One region of the Paenibacillus sp. NRS-1760 genome, then DNA from elsewhere that is predicted to be linked to it. Evidence: riboswitches for the same ligand, from Rfam matches in the RefSeq annotation. Region 1 holds a riboswitch; each other region holds the start of a gene.
The links. Region 1 has a riboswitch for cyclic di-AMP ahead of ACIFSR_RS16940 (C40 family peptidase). Riboswitches for the same ligand answer to the same signal wherever they lie in the genome.

Region 2: it holds a riboswitch for cyclic di-AMP, as region 1 does, so the genes downstream of both, ACIFSR_RS12070 (NAD-binding protein) here and ACIFSR_RS16940 (C40 family peptidase) in region 1, are expected to answer to the same signal.
Region 3: it holds a riboswitch for cyclic di-AMP, as region 1 does, so the genes downstream of both, ACIFSR_RS22490 (TrkH family potassium uptake protein) here and ACIFSR_RS16940 (C40 family peptidase) in region 1, are expected to answer to the same signal.
Region 4: it holds a riboswitch for cyclic di-AMP, as region 1 does, so the genes downstream of both, ACIFSR_RS00205 (C40 family peptidase) here and ACIFSR_RS16940 (C40 family peptidase) in region 1, are expected to answer to the same signal.

What each region holds. Positions count from the first base shown of each region.
Region 1 is NZ_JBITPK010000013.1:312,346-316,249, forward strand. Features, by position in the region: gene ACIFSR_RS16935 (MATE family efflux transporter) at 1-1,307, shown strand, start outside; cyclic di-AMP (ydaO/yuaA leader) riboswitch at 1,543-1,677, shown strand; gene ACIFSR_RS16940 (C40 family peptidase) at 1,681-2,157, shown strand; gene ACIFSR_RS16945 (chromate transporter) at 2,292-3,479, shown strand; gene ACIFSR_RS16950 (phytoene desaturase family protein) at 3,553-3,904, opposite strand, start outside.
Region 2 is NZ_JBITPK010000010.1:226,244-230,147, reverse strand. Features, by position in the region: gene kdpA (potassium-transporting ATPase subunit KdpA) at 1-1,423, opposite strand, end outside; gene kdpF (K(+)-transporting ATPase subunit F) at 1,442-1,519, opposite strand; gene ACIFSR_RS12070 (NAD-binding protein) at 1,643-2,041, opposite strand; cyclic di-AMP (ydaO/yuaA leader) riboswitch at 2,160-2,330, opposite strand; cyclic di-AMP (ydaO/yuaA leader) riboswitch at 2,422-2,620, opposite strand; gene ACIFSR_RS12065 (hypothetical protein) at 3,060-3,488, shown strand; cyclic di-AMP (ydaO/yuaA leader) riboswitch at 3,535-3,696, shown strand; gene ACIFSR_RS12060 (hypothetical protein) at 3,700-3,904, shown strand, end outside.
Region 3 is NZ_JBITPK010000014.1:698,579-702,482, reverse strand. Features, by position in the region: gene ACIFSR_RS22495 (potassium channel family protein) at 1-611, opposite strand, end outside; gene ACIFSR_RS22490 (TrkH family potassium uptake protein) at 630-1,970, opposite strand; cyclic di-AMP (ydaO/yuaA leader) riboswitch at 2,060-2,264, opposite strand; gene ACIFSR_RS22485 (CPBP family intramembrane glutamic endopeptidase) at 2,510-3,904, shown strand, end outside.
Region 4 is NZ_JBITPK010000002.1:41,007-44,910, forward strand. Features, by position in the region: gene ACIFSR_RS00195 (hypothetical protein) at 1-632, shown strand, start outside; gene ACIFSR_RS00200 (hypothetical protein) at 798-1,382, shown strand; cyclic di-AMP (ydaO/yuaA leader) riboswitch at 1,800-1,953, shown strand; gene ACIFSR_RS00205 (C40 family peptidase) at 1,957-2,433, shown strand; gene ACIFSR_RS00210 (deoxyribodipyrimidine photo-lyase) at 2,592-3,904, shown strand, end outside.

The DNA.
Region 1 (3,904 bases):
CATGGCCTATCTTTATTGAAGCTTTATTTGGGATGCTGATTGGAACGGTCGATACGATGATGCTAAGCAGCTACTCTGATGGAGCAGTGGCAGCGGTTGGGATAGCTAACCAGATTTTAGTTGTAGTGGGCTTGATGTTTGGCTTTGTTACGGTGGGTACAAGTGTCATTCTCAATCAATGGCTCGGCGCAGGCAACTTGCATGGCGCCGATCGAATCGGGAGAACGGCGCTTACTTTGAATGTTATGCTTGGTTTAATAGCTAGCGTAGGATTGATTGTCTATGCCGACGTGTTTTTAGCGCTTTTTAAAGTGCCCCAGGATGTGATGGCAGAAGGAGTCAGCTATTTATCGATTGTCGGCAGCTCCGTCTTCATCACAGCAATCAGCATGACGTTAGGTACTATTTTACGATGCCGCGGTATTGTGAAAGAAATGATGTTCATCGCATTGGGGATAAATGTACTGCATATTACTTTAAATTATCTGGTGCTGATGGAGCCCTTCGGCTTACCTAATTTAGGTGTAGAAGGAGTAGCAGCATCTACATGGATAACCCGTGCCATAGGGATGATCGCTTATTTGATATTATGTATTCGAAGCTTGGAGTATAAGGTTGGCTTGATTAGTCCATTTAAGATTCAAAGAAAAAATATTGGCCTTATATTTAAACTAGGTATTCCTTCGGCAGGTGAGCATGTTTCTTATAATCTTTCACAGGTTGTAATCACATATCTAATCACGCTGATCGGTACGGCAGCGTTAACGACAAAAATTTATTCGCAGAGCATAACTTCTTTTGTTTTTGTTTTTTCAATGGCAATAGGTCAAGGAACGCAAATTATTGTTGGACATCTGATTGGAGCCCATCAGAAGGATGATGCTTATCGATCCAGTATTCAAAGTTTGAAGCTGGCGTTTGTCATTTCGCTTGCGCTTGGTATTTTCATCTATAGCTTCTCAGGTCTATTGCTCAGCCTCTTTACTAATGATGCAGAAATTATATTGTTAGGCAAGCAGCTCATGTTGTTATCGATTATGCTGGAGCCGGCTCGGGCTTGCAACATGGTGCTTATCAGTTGTCTAAATGCGGCTGGAGATGTGAAATTTCCAGTTGCTGCCGGGTTAGTATCCATGTGGGGGATTAGTGTACCGCTTGCATACGTGTTCGGGATTGTGTTCGACATGGGGTTGGTAGGAATATGGTTGGCCTTTTCAATCGATGAATGGATAAGAGCTTTACTGATGCTCTACAGATGGAGGAGACGTTCTTGGCAAAAGGTCGATATTTTGGCGAAACTTGCTTAACTAGAAAGAGTAACTGTATGAAAATACGGATACTCTTTTTTTGTGTTTAAACCGTTATATTTTGAAATTGTGATTGCAAATTCATCTATTTTAATGACAAAAAAATCAGCACCTTTGACAAAAATCATGTAGTGAACAGCTAAATAAATATTAATAATGAAGAAAAATGAAAGTATTCTAATAAACCAATTGCAGGATTATGGTAAAAACAATCGAATTTAACGATACTATAAGGTTTATTCACATGCCGAGTTCTGTATATCGGAAACGGGGGAACCACCCAGGGTGAATTGCTTAATGTATTTATTTAAGCATAGGGATCTTCAACCGAACCCATAAGCTAACCTCGTAGGCACCGAAGGGAGAAGTTGTTTTGAAGAAGGGTTTTATTTTATTGTTATCCTGCTTGCTGCTGCTTACTGGAGGAGGAAGCGTGCTTGCAGATAAGTCGGACAAGTCAGTGCTTACGAATTCCATAAGCGAGGTTGTTGGAACTCCTTATAAATGGGGAGGCACAACGAGCAAAGGGTTTGACTGCTCGGGTTTTATTCTACATATTTTTAATCAATTTGATGTTAAGCTGCCTAGAACATCTCAATCGCAATCAGACACAGGCACAGAGGTCAATAAAGATGAACTACGCGTGGGTGATCTAGTGTTCTTCAACACAAGCGGCAAAGGCGTTTCTCATGCGGGCATTTATATTGGGGATGGTAAATTTGCTCATTCTTCTACAAGCAAAGGGGTTACGATTACAAATCTTAACGATTCTTATTACGCAAAGCGTTATGTAACAGCAAGGCGTGTCGTAACGGAAGATACATTTGCTGCGATGATGGAGTCTAAATAAAGCGTAATGATTTTACAAACCACCTTACGAGGTGGTTTTTTTTATGTAACCATTTATTAAGTATTTGTTAAAGGGTTGTAAGTCAATAATTCGCAAGCTTACAATGTAAGTATCATGAGTAATGGAATGAGGCTATAGGATTGAAAAGAGGAACAATCGCATCTTTGGTAGAGGTACTGGCTGTATCTACTAAACTAGGACTTACCTCATTTGGAGGTCCGATAGCCCATCTGGGTTATTTTCACAATGAGTATATTCGTCGCCGTAAATGGATGGATGAAAGAAGTTATGCAGACCTCGTTGCTTTATGTCAGTTTCTACCCGGGCCAGCCAGCAGTCAAGTTGGGATCGGTATAGGGATAGTTAGGGCTGGGTTATTGGGCGGACTAGTGGCTTGGTTAGGGTTCACACTGCCATCGATCATTGCATTAGTGGCCTTTGCTTTTCTGCTGCAAGGATTTGATCTTGGAAACACAGGTTGGATTCATGGATTGAAAATTGTAGCGGTGGCCATCGTTGCTCATGCCATTCTAGGGATGGGGCAGAAACTAACACCGGATCGAAATAGAGCTACGATAGCAGTCATCGCTGCTGCGGTAACGTTATATTGGCAAGCGGCCTATAGTCAAGTGATCATTATTGCTGCAGCTGGACTGATCGGGGTATGGTTATATCGTATGAAAACAGTCGAGGGAACTCCTGATCTGAACATTCGAATTAGCCGTTCCCTTGCGATCTCCTGCCTCGTTATATTTCTCACGCTTCTAATTGTTTTGCCATTTCTAAGGCAATGGGGAAATATGGAATGGATTGCGATGTTCGATAGCTATTATCGTGCAGGCTCACTGGTGTTTGGAGGCGGACATGTTGTGCTGCCGCTACTTGAGAATGAAGTTGTCTTTACCGGATGGGTTAATGAATCGGATTTTTTAGCAGGTTATAGCGCTGCGCAGGCTGTTCCTGGACCACTTTTTACATTCGCTAGTTATCTTGGTACTCTCTCTGGTGGATTAACTGGAGCCATTGTTGCAACTACTGCAATTTTTTTACCGGCATTTCTTCTCGTTGCTGGAACATTGCCGTTTTGGAATATGTTGCGAAATAACTCAAAAATCCAAGGTGCATTAGTTGGCGTTAACGCCGCTGTAGTTGGCATATTGCTGGCTGCACTGTATGATCCGCTTTGGACTAGCGCGATAGTAGAGTCAGGTGATTTTATGCTGGCTGCCGTATTGTTTATTATGCTTGTTTTTTGGAAGCTTCCACCTTGGATGATTGTTGTGGCCGGTGCATTAGGCGGAATGGTCCTTGAACTTATTTAATAATTAATCAATTGATAAAAACCTCTAATCCGCGATAACGGATTAGAGATTTTTTTATATGAATTGAATCTGCCTACATGACGGATTTTGCAGCAATGCTCAATTGCTCTTTAATGAGGTCAGCGGTGAGTTGTCCGGATAAAGTGACCATCGGGACGCCGCCACCGGGGTGCGTTGATCCGCCAACGAAATATAGATTATCGAGCAGCTTGCTTTTGCTTGGGATTTTGAAGCCTCCGTTAAGCTTGCGGTCCGTTACGATGCCGTAGATGGAACCGCCATTAGAACCATAAAGCTGCTGAATATCATCTGGAGTGAACGTATATTCAAACTCAATGTGCTGTCTCAGCTCCGTTAATCCCATACGTTCGAGCTTATTCAGAACTAGGTCTCTGTAAGCCGCCATCTGTGACTCGAAGCTTTCT
Region 2 (3,904 bases), on a different contig from region 1:
CTAATCCCTCAAAGCCGGAGCCATTATTCGCTGCCGATGACGTATATTCGTAAAGCACCTGGCTAATGCCGTGGAACCCTGGATTCGTTATCGCCCCGTGACCCAAATCCGTCATAAAAGCAATGGCGGTAGGCACTAATATAATGAAGGGATGAACTAGAATTGCTATCGCTATCAGTTTCATTTCTCGCGGCTCTACTTTTCGTCCCAGAAACTCTGGCGTTCGCCCGACCATCAGCCCGCATATAAACACAGCTAGTATGGCGTACATGAGCATATTGATAAGCCCTACTCCCTTGCCTCCAAAGACGACATTAAGCATCATTTCAGCAAGCGGGACCAAGCCGCCAAGCGGTGTAAGCGTGTCATGCATATTGTTGACGGTACCCGTTGTCGCAGCGGCTGTTACCGTTGTGAACAGTGCTGATTGCGCGATACCGAACCTTACTTCCTTGCCTTCCATGCTTCCTTGAGTAGCGTCGATTCCTAGTGCGCTCATTGCAGGATTGCCTGTTTTCTCCGATGTGTAAGCAAGGCTTAGAAACACTAGAAACAAACACATCATGGCGGAGAATACAACCCAGCCCTGCTTTTTGTTTTTAGCAAAAAGCCCAAATGCATAAGGCAGTGAAGCCGGCAACGCCCACATCGACAAGATTTGAATCACATTCGTTAATGGATTTGGGTTTTCAAATGGATGAGCCGAGTTCACTCCAAAAAAACCGCCGCCGTTTGTGCCCAAATGTTTGATGGATTCAAGCGAAGCTACAGGACCAATTGCAATTTGCTGCATGGCTCCCTCTAGCGTTTTAATTGTGAATGTCGGATCAAGCGTTTGCGGCACCTGAAGAGCGACAAGCACTAGCGTGATAATAAAGGAAATCGGAAGAAAAATTCTTGTGTGTGCTTTTACAAAATCCTCGAAAAAGTTGCCGATCGTCGTTCCTTTACTCGTAATCCCACGAACAAACGCGATGGCAACCGAGAAGCCCGTCGCCGCTGACGTGAACATCATCATCATGATGACCGCCATTTGGGAGAAATAAGATAAGGCACTCTCCCCGCTGTAATGCTGAAGATTCGTATTGGTAATAAAGCTGATGACTGTATTGAAAGTCAGTGTAGGCTCCATGGCTGCCATGCCATTTGGATTAAACGGCAGCGCATTTTGGAACCGCAATATCAAATAGCTGAAAGCAACTAAAATTAAATTGGTTGCAACAAAGCTGAGTGCGTATATCTTCCAGCTCATGCCCTCTCTTTTTTTGAGACCAATAAGCTTAAATATAAATCGCTCCGTCCCTCCGAATACTTTGTCTAACCGATTGTGTTCATTTGAGAACACATGATAGACGTAAGTACCAAGCGGCTTAACTAACAATACAAGAACGGCAATGACGATAAGCAATTGTAAAATATCCATCTTGTAAATCCCCCTCTATTAAAACTTCTCCGGATGAATTAACGCATAAATCAGATAAACGAAAACAAATACAGCCACTATCGCTATGACAGTCATTGGCCCTCGCCCCCTGTTTTCTCAATAACACTGGAGCACCAAGTTAAAAATCCGTAAAATAAACCGAAGCTAGCTAACAACGCCCCGAACATATAAAAATCCTGCATGTAAACCCCTCCTGCATTATTTGTTGCTTAATAGAAAACCGACTTCACCGGTATGAGAGAATACGATATGATCCGCTCCGAGCCCCTTGTAAATAGCCCTTGGATTCCATTGTTGTGTGATGACGTAAATGGACTTTGAGGTCCAAGCTCTGCAGCACTGAACAAAGCGGCAGCTAAGCGCCAAGCTGCTCTCGAATATAAATACCTCGCTAATGTTCATCGAAGGAACATTCCAGCTTTGACGATCATTCGTATTGATATACAAAACATTGCTGATGCCCTGCTTGCGAAGCTGTTTTTGTTCCTGTTTGCTATTGGTCAAAACGATAAATTTTAATTGATGAAACTGCAAAGTTCGTATAAATGATTGGCCGGCCTCGTTTAGACCAGCTACAATAATATGCTCTTCCTGCAACCGAATTCTCCTCCATATGGTAAAAAAGGCAACAAAAAAGAAGCCTTGGGATAAGAGGAACTTTTCCCGCGGCTTCTTTGCCCGCAGCAGAATAAGCCGCGGGAAGCACGATGGCTGTTGCCTCTCTCGAGTACACTTACGAGGTTAGCTGTCGGATTCGGGCCTTGAGAGTTGCCCTACGCTTGATCATTTTCAAGCGATTCACCCCATGAAGCGAAATCGTGATTACACACGAATCGTTCGTTGGTTCCCCCGTTCCTGCTGCTGCAGGACTCAGCGTTTTCTTACATTTTGTAGCAAATAAAGCTTTTTTGGGCACAAAAAACCACAGAGGTCTATGACACTCTGCGGTCGAAGTTAATCGATCACAAGCTTCATCATTCCTCTCTCGGTCCACGCTTACGAGGTTAGCTGTCGGATTCGGGCGGTGAGAGTCGCCCTACTTTGACCGGTATCCATGGCACCTGTCAAAGATTCACCCCTGCTCTGCGTTTGTTCGACTCTCACATCGAACAGGCGCATCGCGTCATTATTGGTTCCCCCGCTTCCGCTTTCACGGAAACTCAGCGATCAGTAAATCGAAACTTATTTATAAATCCTGTATCGAATATTACTCCTCGCTATAAATACTGTAAAGGCAGCCTGCTACCTAATTTAGCCAGTTTCAGCCTTGCAGAGCGATTCGCAACGCTTACATTCATTTCGATCTCTCGATATCTCACTATTTCTCAATTTTACTCTTGTTTTCAAAAATAGTGTTCATTCCCTTTCTAACGATTTTATGCGTGAATAATCAGATTTCTCTATAATCGAGAATGGAAGAGAATAAACGAGTATTTCGAAGAATAAATATCTTTTTGCTGCCATAACGAATGGATTTCTTTTAATATGGCATATGGCTGCCTTTTCACGATATACCACAGTTTTACAATATTGCATTTCGGGTTTACCATAGACGGCAAGCCAATATGGCTGAGTATTATCGGTGAATTATTCAAATCGAGGAGAGATCTCATTGATGTCTACACCAGTTGAAGTACCCTTACCAAGCTTGGATAATCATCCTGCTGCCTTGTTTGAAATTAAACGAATTCAAATGTTTGTGCTGCCGGCTTCCATGCTTGAATCGAATGGTTACCGTGTTTGCCTAAGACTCTCCACTGCTGGTGGTCATGGCTGGAGTGAGCTGTTTATTAAAAAATCCGAGAAGCCTCGCGACTGGATCAGATGGAGCAGTATGCTGCTAAGGTTCATCGGCACACTTCCTCTTGCGTCACCTTTTGTTTTTCAAACAGATCCAATGATGAAGGACGAGCGTATATATCATTTGTTTGCAGCCGCTGCATTGCATATAGAATCCAATCATTACTCTTTTCCAAACTGTGAATATGACCGTGAAGAGCATACTTTATTTAAACAAGCTATCTCCTATGTATCGTTATTTTAAGCACTTCTGATTTACAGATGCGCTAATGAAGGGTATAATTAAGAGTAAACTATTTACGCTGAATTTTTCGAATGAAAAAGCGGGGGAACCATCGCGATCGACCGAAATCGATTCGCAAGGGGTGAATCCAGGGATTTGTAACCCTGGTAGGGCTTTCTCTCTAGCCCGAATCCGACAGCTAACCTCGTAAGCGAATAAAGGAGAGATGTATATGTTGACAAATTGTGCACGAAATCTGCATCTTTTTACGGAACAGACCCCTTATTTATCTGTCACACGAATCGAGCTATTCGTCATTCCTGCTCTTGCCGTCGATTCTGCAGGCCATCGCGTATGTCTTCGTTTAACAAGCAATCAAGGCTTCGGCTGGAGTGAACTATTTGCCAGCGACACAGAAGAGCCCCTTGACTTAGAAC
Region 3 (3,904 bases), on a different contig from region 1:
ATAACCATGACATCACGAAGTGAAAGGACATCCGTTGCTGTCGGTGCAATAATGATGCCATTGGGCTTATTTATGGCTACGATGCTGCATCCAAATCTAGCTCGCGGATTAAGATCATGCAATGACTTGCCATCCAAGCATTGCGGTACAGCAAGCTCGGCGATCGTATACTCTTTGGAAAGCTCGATATAATCTAATAGATTTGGGGATACTAGCTGATGCGCAACTCGAATACCCATATCGCGCTCAGGATAGACCACGCGGTCGACACCGATTTTCTCAAGCACCCGGCCATGCAGTTCAGTCAAAGCTTTCGCTACAACTTGCTTCACTTCCAAATCCTTAAGCAGTATGGTTGTCAAAATGCTGGATTGAATGTCATCGCCAATCGCGACAACTCCGCAATCAAAGTTTCTTACACCCAAGGAGCGCAGCGCTTCTTCATCCGTACAATCAGCTGATACAGCATAGGTTAGAATACCGCTCATGTCCTGAACGGCTTCCTCATCCTTATCTATTCCAAGCACCTCATGGCCAAGCTGGACGAGTTCGCGCCCTAAGCTCGAACCAAATCTCCCTAAGCCGATGATGACAAATTGTTTCTTTTTAATTCCCACTTGCAAAGTCTCCTATCCAATCGTAATTTTGCCCTCTGGATGCCGATAAAGCTCTTTCTCTGTACGAGGCCCAAGCGCGTATGCGAGCGTCAGGGGTCCAAGTCTTCCGGCAAACATGGTTAATGCAATGACTATTTTCCCAACAAGGCTCAGCTCTGGCGTAACACCAACGGATAATCCTACTGTTCCAAATGCTGATGTCGCTTCAAACAATAGCTTTATAAAAGCTTGATCCTCCGTCATCGACAAGATCATCGTTACAATAATGACAAGCGATAAAGAGATCAAAGTAATCGTGAGTGCTTTAAAAATTCTGTCTTTGCCTAATCTGTAACGGAAAAGAACGATGTCCTCTCGTCCTCTAATCATTGCAAATACAGCGCCGACCAACGTTGCAAAGGTTGTTGTTTTGATGCCGCCGCCCGTCGAGCCGGGCGAGGCGCCAATAAACATTAATATAATGGTGAAAAACATCGTCGCTTGCCGAATAGCCGTATAATCAAGCGTATTGGCTCCTGCCGTCCGCGGCGTTACCGACTGGAAGAACGAAGACAAAATTTTCCCGCCCCAGTCCAGAGAGCCCAGTGTCTTCGAATTCGAGAATTCAAAAATAAATATGACGAGTGTCCCTACTGCAATAAGCGTTCCTGTCATAGATAGCACGACCTTACTGTGCAGTGACAGCTTGCGGTTTTTGCGGAACTCCATCAGGTCCGACATAACAACAAAGCCGAGTCCACCCGATATGATCAGCATCATAGCTGCAATATTGACGACTGGATCAGATACGTATAAGGTCAAGCTGCGATAGTTCCCAAAAATATCAAAACCAGCATTGTTAAACAATGAAACCGCATGAAAGGCTCCAAAATAAATCGCTTTGCCCAGCGGCATATCAAATGCAAACCTCGAAGCAAACAACGCAGCGCCAATAAGCTCTATTGTCAATGAATACACAATAACGCGTCTAATCAAACGCACGATGCCTTCCATGCTCGACTGGTTCATGGATTCCTGCAGCAAAAGCCGCTCACGCAGCGAAATCCTCTTGCGAAGTACGAGCGCTACCAGCGTCGCCATCGTCATAAATCCGAGTCCACCAAGCTGGAACAGGCACATTAATATGATTTGACCCCATATAGAGAAATAAGTTCCAGTATCAACGACAACTAACCCTGTTACACAGGTTGCCGAAGTTGCCGTAAACAGCGCATCTATAAAAGGCAATCTCTCACCGCTTACCGATGCAAAAGGCATGGATAATAATAAGGCACCCAGCAATATAATAAGAGCGAATCCACTTACCAAAATACGCGGGGGTGACCACTTCAAAACATTCCAACTAACCTTCATCCATTTCCCTTCTTTTTGATTATGTCATATTGTCATTTTTGTTTTTAAGCATAAAAAAAAGCACTGGAAACTCAAGTGCTCGTGCGATGAGTCCTGTTCCAATACGCCTTCGAGGTTAGCTGACGGATTCGGGCCTGGACAGGCAGCCCTATTCAGCGGAAGAAGACGATGCTTCACCGCTAAAATTCACCCCATGCTATCTAATGTTAAACTGCTTTGCTTTCAGCAGGTTCATCCATTTAGACAACTTTATGGTTCCCCCGATTTCCTTAGGAAATTCGGCTATGCTATGCAATTAGTATGACGATAACGATTATAATCCCTAAGCACTCCTGATATAAAGGTGACGTTTATGACAAACAGGACGATATTAGCTCAAATTAGGGCAATGGGACGAACCAGCACATAGCTAGCTTGCTGGACATCGTTATTTCGCATTTTTTTGAAAACAAACGGTCATTTTCATTGGATAATTTAGGGATTCATATGTTAAGGTAATAAAATGAGCTATTTATTATGAAGACAGTTGAGGTGAAACTATGATTGATTCTATTAAACCCAATGAATGGAAACGATTTATATGGGCAGCAGTTGCTTGCTTTATTATTTATGGGGCCGTACAAATCGTTCCCATGATTACGGCTATCTCATCTGGCGAAATGAATACCAAGGTCATAACGAAATCAGCGGCGGAGGATAAGGCGTCTGCATTTGTTGAAAAAGAAACAGGCTTGAAGGTGAAATCGGCTAAAGCCGTACATCAAACCGATAAAATTATGAATGGCTACTTATCTAAATATGAGCTAGTCAAAGCATATACGGATAAATATGACCCTAGGTTTCCTACAGATACGTTTCAGGTTGATCTTAAATTCGCAAGCGGCGGCAGCGGATATGTTTATCTACATATGCATAGCGGGAAAGTCGTAGCTTGGAACTTGAAGCTTGAGGGGGAACAGCTATCAGATGCAGATAAAGCAAAAGAAGCTATTGCCTTCCTAACTGCAGGAAATTTCAGCGGTACTGAATTCATAGGCGGTCAAATATTGCCTAATGGCGACTGGCAGCCTAAGCCTCCTGCAGGTTATTCCATTAAAAATGCTCATCTTAACGTATTGGTTAACGCTCTTGTCGTGAATGACCGTACGATCATTACTAAATATAAACCGATATTCGAGGCTCCATCCGATTACATAAACTATGTAAAGAAACAAGATAAAATAGCTGGATACCTTACCTCTATCGGTTATCTGTTCATGAGCTTCGTTTTATTTGTCTTAGCTATTATTTACTCCGTTTTGTATCGAAAACATACATCCTTTAAATACGGAATCGTATTAACGATCATTTATTTAATTACTTATACGATCATGAATTTAAACGTTCTGGATGGTATCCGGGCTACGCTCGGCGAGACGGATATGGCAGGCGCTACCGTTTCGATCACTGCCATCGTAAGTGTTCTGCTAGCGATTCCAATGGCAGGTTCCATTTATGTATCCATCGTTGCCGGAGACGGCCTCTGGAAGGCGCAGGGCCGCGCTTTATGGCCGCGCTTCGGTCAGAGAGGGTATGGCGATTATGTTTGGCGCAGCGTGGGCTTGTCCTATTTATTCGCGATCATCCTATTCGCAATTCAATCGGTTATCTTTATCGCCTTGAAGCTGTCCATTGGCACTTGGGAAACATCAGATGCCTCACAATCCCCATACAATATGGGCATTCTTTGGCTGATGCCCGTGCTTGCTTGGGCTGCCGCAATTGGCGAAGAAGCCGTATTCCGCTTCTTCGGTATTGGACTATTTCGCAGGTGGTTTAAAAACACGTTTGCCGCAGCACTGCTGCCTACCTTCTTCTGGGCGCTGGGCCATGTGATGTATCCTTTTTATCCGTCCACGACGAGACTGTTTGAGCTGATGATTATCGGACTGTTG
Region 4 (3,904 bases), on a different contig from region 1:
TGACCGAAGCACAATTCCAGCTGTTCAAGACCGATCTCATTAATCCTTACGTCTGGACGCTGGGCGGTCTCCTTGTTGCCCGAATGCTGATCACTCCCTTATTCAATGCCGGTCTATTCTATTCGTTAAATCAGTCCAGATCGAATGGAGGGACACGATTTCTAGAAGGCATTCGCAAAGCTTGGAAGCCTGTAGTTCTGCTTTACTGGATCGAGGTTATTTTATCTGTGGCTCCTGCTTGGTATGTGCTGCCGCGCTCACTGGATGCTCTGCTAGAGAGCGGCTCTATTCCAGAGCTACTGCAAACGGTGCTCCCTGGAGCCCTTCTATGGCTCCTATGGGGCACAGTACTGCATCTGCTGTTTCTAGCCATGCAATTCAGCGCTGCATCAGGAGGAAGCATATTCCGTTCCTTATGGCACGCTCTCCAAAATTTCCTCACCTATGCAGCTGTGTCGCTCATCATGTGGGGGATTGGAGCGGCTGCTGGGCTTGTGGTGACAAGTCTCTCCATGCTTTGGGCCGGGCTAATTGCACTTATCCTGCATCAAGGCTATTATCTCATTCAAACACTGATGAAGGTTTGGACGATTGCCGCGCAATATGACTTTTTGGAAACGAAAAGAATGTAGCAAACCAAAAAAGCCTTCAGCGTCCTCTAGATGCTGAAGCAAAAATAAACCTTCATTCCACGCTTTGCTGTGGTGTGGAGGTTTTTTTTACAACTAACCGCAACTAAATGATGGCAGTTCTGTATAAATAACTGAAAGAAAATCAAAAATGGGGGATATTCACAAATGATGCGTAAAAAACTAGTTATTATATCCATGGTATTGCTCTTATCGGGCGGTTCATTGGTTGCAGCAGACAAACTATTTCAGAAGGTAACGCTCCTTTATAATAATAAGCAATCCACTGACGATGCTGTCGTTGTGGATGATAAGGTTTATATTAGTATTCGTTCTTTAAGCGACAGCCTCCAAGCCTTCGTCCAATGGAAGAGCAGTGATAAGAAGCTCATTATTCAAAAGCCCAATGTGCATATGTTTCTAATGAACGAGAAGCGAGCTATGTTCGGACAGGTTGATAAAGGCAGTGTTCAGAAATTTTTAGTGCAAGCGCAAATCGATAATTTGAATATGGCGATTTCAGAGTTCAAAGTGACCATCGTTGATCCTAATGATAAGGAAACGACAATCGACAGCCGCAGCCAGGATGATGATGATTTTAAAGAGTTCGTCGAAAAAGACACCTTTTGGTTCAGCTCCAAGCTCGTTTCCTACGATTTTAAAAATGCTGGAAAATACAAGGTACAGTTTTGGATGCAGCAAAAAAACAACGATCCACAGCTCATTTCTGAAAAAATCGTTACTGCAAAATAAAACTTTTTTTCGATTGCCCAAAGGGGGCTGTTCTCATGAACAGCCTCCTTTGTCTATTTCTGCCGCTCTATCTGGAGCAGCAGCTAGGCTGTCTGAATCTACGCTTATTCACGAGTGATATAGATGAGATTTTTCTAATTTATTAGGAGCAAAATAGTGAAATACCGCCGTTTACGGCACTTTAAGCTAGTCCTTGCGATATAGCACCTAAAGGACAAATAGGTATATTTTACACAACATCCACATAATTAATGAAATTGACTCCATGTATTTAGTTAGAAAGCACTACTATGGCGTGTTTATATTACAGAAAGAACGGTTTAACGAAGCAAATTGTCAAAAGGTTACATGAGAATTATTAGAAATTGCCACTAAAGGCAGGAGATCATTGAAAATAATCGAATATTTCTCAAAGCAATAAAAAAACTGCCTAATTCCCTATTGGGATACGGGGGAACCACTTTGGGTGAATTGATTCCGACGTTTGAGTTTTTTTCAAACGCCCGAGGAATCATAGGGAGCCTTCAACCGAACCCCACAGCTAACCTCGTCGGCATTGGAAGGAGTTTCACAATTGAAGAAGATTACCGCATTAATCCTGGGTCTCGTTCTCGTGCTCGCTTTTCAAGCGGGAAGCGCTTTCGCTGACTCAAAATTGAACGGAATTGTTAATGATCTTATTGGCACTCCGTACAAAAGCGGCGGAACGTCGTCGAAAGGTTTTGATTGCTCCGGCTTCACGAGCTATGTGTTCGAGAAAATGGGCATTGAGCTTTCACGTACTTCTGGTTCGCAAGCAAAAGAAGGTACAAAGGTCGCTAAGGCTGACCTCATTGCGGGAGATCTTGTGTTCTTCGACACAGTTGGCGGCAATAATAGCGCCGTATCCCATGTTGGCATTTACATTGGAGATGGAAAGTTTGTACATTCATCCTCGAGCAGAGGCGTTGTAACTGACAAACTTAACTCCGAGTACTATGAGGGACGATATGTAACTGCTCGTCGTATCATGGATGCTGATTCATACCAAGCCAACGTTGACGTAAAATAGAGCAACCTAATCCCTCTTCTTGAGGATTGAACGGGTAGACTCATCTAGCAAAGCCGCAGTTTTTTGTCCTCTGACGACAAATGACTTGCGGCTTTGCTGTTTCATTCCAGCTGGAATGCGGCCGTTCACTGTTGCGCTTATGGAAGGAGCTATCACTGATGTATTTGTTTATTCACCGCAAGGATTTGCGTATTGCAGATTTGCGCGCTTTTGATTATTTGAAGAAAAAAGAGAAACAAGGCATTCATTTGCTAATCATAGATCCCGTTATTACAGGAGATGGCCGTTTAACTAGTCATAGCGGTCGAAATTTCATGGCGCAAGCCGCCTCGCTTCTGCACAGCTATTCTAATGCAGGAAAGGAACTGCATGTGCTTTATGGTAATCCTGCTGCGATCACCGAAGCACTGCTGCATGAGCATCCTATTGATGAGGTTATTGTTCATACAGACTATACGCCTTACTCACGGCAGCGAGATGAGCAGCTTGGGCTAATCACACGCAGCCTTGGCCGCCGCTGGATGTCTATTGCCGATTCACCTCTTGCTGATCTAGATGCTTTCCCGGCATTTGCTCGAAAAATGGAGCCATACAAGGTTTTCACACCCTTTTATCGCAAGTGGAGCAGCTTTATGCTGGAGTGCTATAGCCCAATGAGTGAAACGACGATTCATGAGCTTGCTACCTTAAGCGAAATTAATGCCAAGGTTGCGTTGTCCTTCGCTTTGCCCGAATCCGTTTCATGCGCCCTAGGCGGCACAAACGTGCAAGGATCGTCCAAAGGATTATCCAAGCTGGAACGGTTCGTACGAGAACGCCTTGCCTCTTATTCGGAGAGCAGGGACGCTTATGCCGACGATCATACAAGCCAGCTTGCACGTTTCCTTAATACGGGCGCCATCTCCGCCCGCCAAGCCTACGAAATGACCCAAGGGCTTCCGGGGTCTGAATCATGGGTAAGGCAGCTGGCATGGCGTGATTTTTATTTATATCAAGCGATGTATCATGATGATTTTTTTCGTTACGAGCAGCTCGCTGATATGTCCAAGCTCTCAGATGCTCATCTAGAAGCATGGGCTGCAGCTGCCACCGGCATTCCAATCATTGATGCGGCCATGACGCAGCTCAATCGTACAGGTGAGCTGCCCAACCGCTTGCGAATGGTAACAGCTATGTTTTTAACTAAAAATCTGCTATGTCCCTTCACGCTTGGCGAACAATATTTCCGCCTTCACTTAAGCGATTATGACAACACGCTTAATCGCGGCGGTTGGCTGTGGTGCTCTTCACTCGGGTATGACGCAGCGCCTTACTTCCGCATCATGAATCCCGCAACTCAGTCACAGACGCATGATCCTAGCGGCAGCTATATTAGGCGCTGGCTGCCTCATTTGAATCATTTGACAGACAAAGAGATTCATCAGCCGCAAAGCGGTGCCATCGTCGACTTGAAAGCATCACGCGCGCGCGC